2 regions of the Rhizobium sp. AG855 genome follow, and region 2 is predicted to be linked to the other one. Evidence: predicted binding sites of a transcription regulator. Region 2 holds the regulator's gene; the other holds the start of a gene.
What was found. Region 2 encodes HrcA, which represses chaperone genes, less so after heat shock. Its sites were predicted from a motif close to GTTAGCACTCNCNNNNNGNGAGTGCTAAC; they were not measured.
Positions count from the first base shown of each region.

Region 1: the regulator HrcA is predicted to act here: its motif matches at 934-962, upstream of groES (co-chaperone GroES).

Region 1 is NZ_RAQG01000003.1:2,784,443-2,786,842, forward strand. It holds gene chrA (chromate efflux transporter) at 1-871, opposite strand, end outside; gene groES (co-chaperone GroES) at 1,021-1,317, shown strand; gene groL (chaperonin GroEL) at 1,386-2,400, shown strand, end outside.
Region 2 is NZ_RAQG01000003.1:3,312,694-3,315,093, forward strand. It holds gene grpE (nucleotide exchange factor GrpE) at 1-368, opposite strand, end outside; gene hrcA (heat-inducible transcriptional repressor HrcA) at 471-1,559, opposite strand; gene rph (ribonuclease PH) at 1,732-2,400, shown strand, end outside.

The DNA of each region.
Region 1 (2,400 bases), 530 kb from region 2:
CGGCAAGGGCCAAACCATCCAGCATCTCGCCCGGTTTCAGCCAGGCATAATGATCGACGGCCACCTGGGCGACATAGGCAAGCACGGCATAGGCGCCGCCGAAAGTGACGAGCGCCATCCTGGAGAAGAAGCTCTGAACCTCGGGCAATGCGGTTTCCGGAAGTGTCAGCCACAACAGGGGAAGCGGGGCCAGCCACACGACGACCCAGAACAGAAGGGCGGCGAGCTGCCGTAGAAATGGCGGGCGGGCGCGGAATTCTTCGGACATTTCCACAGGTGGGGATGTCACGCCTCGGGCGTGTATGAGGCCAATCATTGCGGCCGCAAGCACGACGAGCGGGAACGGCAGGGCGAAGAGGAAGAGCGAGATGAAGGCTCCAGCCGCGAGAAGGCGGTGAAACGGTGTTTTCAACGCCCGCTTGCCGATGCGGATGACCGCTTCGACGACGATGGCCAGCACCGCCGCCTTCAGGCCGAAGAACAGTCCGGCGACCAGGCTCGTCTCCTGGTAGAGCGCATACAACGTCGATAGACCGAGAATGACGGCGAGACCCGGCAGAACGAAGAGCAGGCCCGCCACGATGCCACCGCGCACCCCATGCAGGAGCCAGCCGATATAGGTCGCGAGCTGCTGGGCTTCGGGTCCCGGCAGCAGCATGCAATAATTCAGAGCATGCAGGTAGCGGTCCTCGTCGATCCAGCGTTTTTCCTCGACACAGATCCTGTGCATGAGCGCGATCTGTGCGGCCGGACCGCCAAACGACATGAGGCCGATGCGGGCAAAGGCGGAGACCAGTTCGGAATAGGCCGGAGCGACGGGGGGATCGCCGGATGGATCGGCGGTGCGGATGTCGGTCTGTTTCGCCGGCATGCACCCTTCCTTTTTTCACGCGCGCGCTTGACTCGTCGCGAGCCTGTTCTTATCTCAACGTCGCTGGCACTCCCCAAGGGAGAGTGCTAACAAATTCCAATGTGGCTCCAACCGGGGTCACTGATGTCATTTGATCGAGGGATTAGACAATGGCAAGCACCAATTTCCGTCCGCTGCACGACCGCGTTGTAGTCAAGCGCGTCGAGTCCGAAGCCAAGACCAAGGGCGGCATCATCATTCCTGACACGGCCAAGGAAAAGCCGGCTGAAGGCGAAATCGTCGCCGTCGGCCCGGGCGCCCGCGACGAAAGCGGCAAGCAGATCGCTCTCGACGTCAAGGTCGGCGACCGCGTCCTGTTCGGCAAGTGGTCCGGCACCGAGGTCAAGCTCGACGGCGAAGACCTGCTGATCATGAAGGAAGCCGACATCATGGGCATCATCGGCTGATATCGGCCTGATACCCCTCTTCCTCTTTAACAATTCACCAATGGGCTAGACGCCCGGGAGTTTTGAACATGGCTGCAAAAGAAATCAAGTTTGGCCGCACCGCGCGCGAAAAGATGCTGCATGGCGTCGACATCCTCGCAGACGCCGTGAAGGTAACGCTCGGCCCCAAGGGTCGTAACGTCATCATCGACAAGTCCTTCGGCGCTCCGCGCATCACCAAGGACGGTGTATCGGTTGCCAAGGAAATCGAACTGGAAGACAAGTTCGAGAACATGGGCGCCCAGATGGTCCGCGAAGTTGCTTCGAAGACCAACGACATCGCCGGCGACGGCACCACGACCGCAACCGTTCTTGCCCAGGCCATCGTTCGCGAAGGCAACAAGGCCGTTGCTGCCGGCATGAACCCGATGGACCTGAAGCGCGGTATCGATCTGGCCGTTCTCGAAGTCGTCAAGGACCTCCAGGCCAAGGCCAAGAAGATCTCGACCTCGGAAGAAGTTGCCCAGGTCGGCACGATCTCGGCCAACGGCGACACGCAGGTCGGCAAGGACATTGCCGAAGCCATGCAGAAGGTCGGCAACGAAGGCGTCATCACCGTCGAAGAAGCCAAGACCGCTGAAACCGAACTCGAAGTCGTCGAAGGCATGCAGTTCGACCGCGGCTACCTCAGCCCCTACTTCGTGACCAACCCGGAAAAGATGGTCGCCGATCTCGACGACGCTTACATCCTCCTGCACGAAAAGAAGCTCTCGAACCTCCAGGCCATGCTGCCGGTTCTCGAAGCCGTCGTTCAGACCGGCAAGCCGCTCGTCATCATCGCTGAAGACGTCGAAGGCGAAGCTCTTGCAACGCTCGTCGTCAACAAGCTGCGTGGCGGCCTGAAGATCGCTGCCGTCAAGGCTCCGGGCTTCGGCGATCGCCGCAAGGCCATGCTGGAAGACATCGCCATCCTCTCGGGCGGCACTGTCATCTCGGAAGACCTCGGCATCAAGCTCGAGTCGGTTACGCTCGAAATGCTCGGCCGCGCCAAGAAGATCTCGATCACGAAGGAAAACACCACGATCGTTGACGGTGCCGGCCAGA
Region 2 (2,400 bases):
ACGCCTTCGATCAGCGCGGTGACGGCGGCGTCAGCACCCGTGCGGGCTTCTTCCGGCAGGCTCTCGATGGCGCGGCGCAGGTTGTCGGAAACCGACAGCATGTCGCGGGCAAAGCCGGTGACCGCGTAGGACTTCGCATCCTTGATTTCGCGATCGGTGCGGCGACGCAGATTGTCCATGTCGGCCGCCAGACGCAGGAAGCGATCGCGCAGGTCCGCATTTTCTGCCCTCAAGGCGTCAAGGGCATCGCCTTCGCCGCCTTCGGCCTCGGTTTCCGCTTCTGCTTGTGCCTGGTCTTCCTGAGCTTCGGCAGCGTAAGCCTCTGCGGCGTCCGCGTCAGGTCCGTTCTTGTTGGTTTCTTCGGTCATGACGTTCTCCGAATGATTCTGCATTGTCGAACACGAGGCTCGATTTCGTGCCCGATATCAGGGTTTGAGGTGAAAAAATCAAGTGTCGGCGGCCAATTCAGCCTAGCGCCCCGTGCGTGACAGGCGCGCCATCAGCTGGGCGGTATAATCCACCATCGGAACGATGCGGGAATAGTTGAGCCGGGTGGGGCCAATGACCCCGACGGCGCCGACGATCCGATCCTCGCCATCCCGATAGGGCGCGACGATCAGCGACGAGCCCGAGAGGGAGAAGAGCTTGTTTTCCGAGCCGATGAAGATGCGCACCCCCGGACCGCTTTCCGCGAGATCGAGGATCTCGATCAGGCTTTCCTTACGCTCCAGGTCATCAAACAGCAGCCGCAGACGCTCGATATCTTCGAGATCGACCAGCCCTTCGAGCAGGTTGGCGCGGCCACGCACGATGAGGCGCGTCGGATTCTGCTCGGCGCCTTCGCCCGACCAGACCGCGAGGCCCCGTTCGACAAGGTCCTGGGACAGCGTGTCGAGTTCAGAGGCAACCTGCGTCTTCATGCTGTCGATCTGGCTGCGCAATTCGCGCAGCGTCTGGCCGGCCAGGTTGGCGTTGAGAAAGTTTGCGGCCTCCGTCAGCTGCGAAGCCGTGACGCCCGACGGCAGGTCTATGATGCGGTTTTCGACCTGGTTGTGTTCGCCGACGAGGACGGCAAGTGCCTTGGTGGGCTCCAGCCGGATGAATTCGACATGCTTGAGGACCGGATCGTTCTTCGCCGAGATGACGAGACCTGCGCCGCGCGACAGGCCCGATAACATGCGGCTTGCCTCGGTCAGCATGGTTTCCACCGGTTGACCGGGGCTCGACGGACGAATCTGGCGTTCGATGCTGTCACGCTCGGTTTCCGAGAGGTCACCGACCTGCATGAAGGCATCGACAAAGAAACGCAGACCTGCCTGTGTCGGCAGGCGACCGGCGCTGACATGCGGCGCATAGATGAGACCGAGATGTTCGAGATCGCTCATCACGTTGCGCACCGAGGCGGGCGACAGCGACATCGGCAGAAGGCGCGACAGGTTGCGCGAACCGAGCGGATCACCGGAGTCGAGATAGGTCTCGACAATCCGGCGAAAGACCTCCCTGGAGCGGTCGTCCAGCGATGCGGCAACATCTGCGATGGTCGTCTTGGGTGCGGCCATTGTCAGCGCGGGCATGATCTCATTGTTTCCATGGCAAGAATATAGTCATTCGCCCTCCGATGACAAAGGACTAATTGGGCTGTCGCCCTGCCTTGCCGCACTGTCGCATGGTTTTTTCTTTGCAAAGGACTGCCACCGTCCTTAGAAGGCTCTGACAACCCAGGAGATTGCAATGCGGCCATCCGGCAGAAAAACAGATCAAATGCGCAAAGTCTCGTTCGAGCGCAATTTCTCCAAGCATGCCGAAGGGTCCTGTCTGGTCAAGTTCGGTGATACGCATGTGCTGTGCACGGCGAGCCTCGAAGAAAAGACGCCGCCATGGCTGCGCAATTCCGGCAAGGGCTGGGTGACCGCCGAATACGGCATGCTGCCGCGCGCCACGGGCGAGCGCATGCGTCGCGAGGCATCGTCGGGCAAACAGAGCGGCCGCACGCAGGAAATCCAGCGGCTGATCGGCCGATCACTGCGGGCGGTCGTCGATCTCGAAGCGCTCGGCGAGCGGCAGATTTCGATCGACTGCGACGTCATCCAGGCGGATGGCGGCACACGCACGGCCTCGATCACCGGGGCCTGGATTGCGCTGCATGACTGCCTGAAGTGGATGGAAACCCGCAGCATGATCAAGGTCGAGAAGGTCCTGAAGGACCATATCGCGGCCGTTTCCTGCGGTATCTTCGCCAGCCAGCCCGTGATCGACCTCGATTATCTCGAAGACTCGGCAGCCGAGACGGACGCCAATTTTGTCATGACCGGCTCCGGCGGCATCGTCGAGATCCAGGGCACGGCCGAAGGCAAGCCGTTCAGCCAGGACGAATTCCTGACGCTGCTCGGCCTTGCCCGC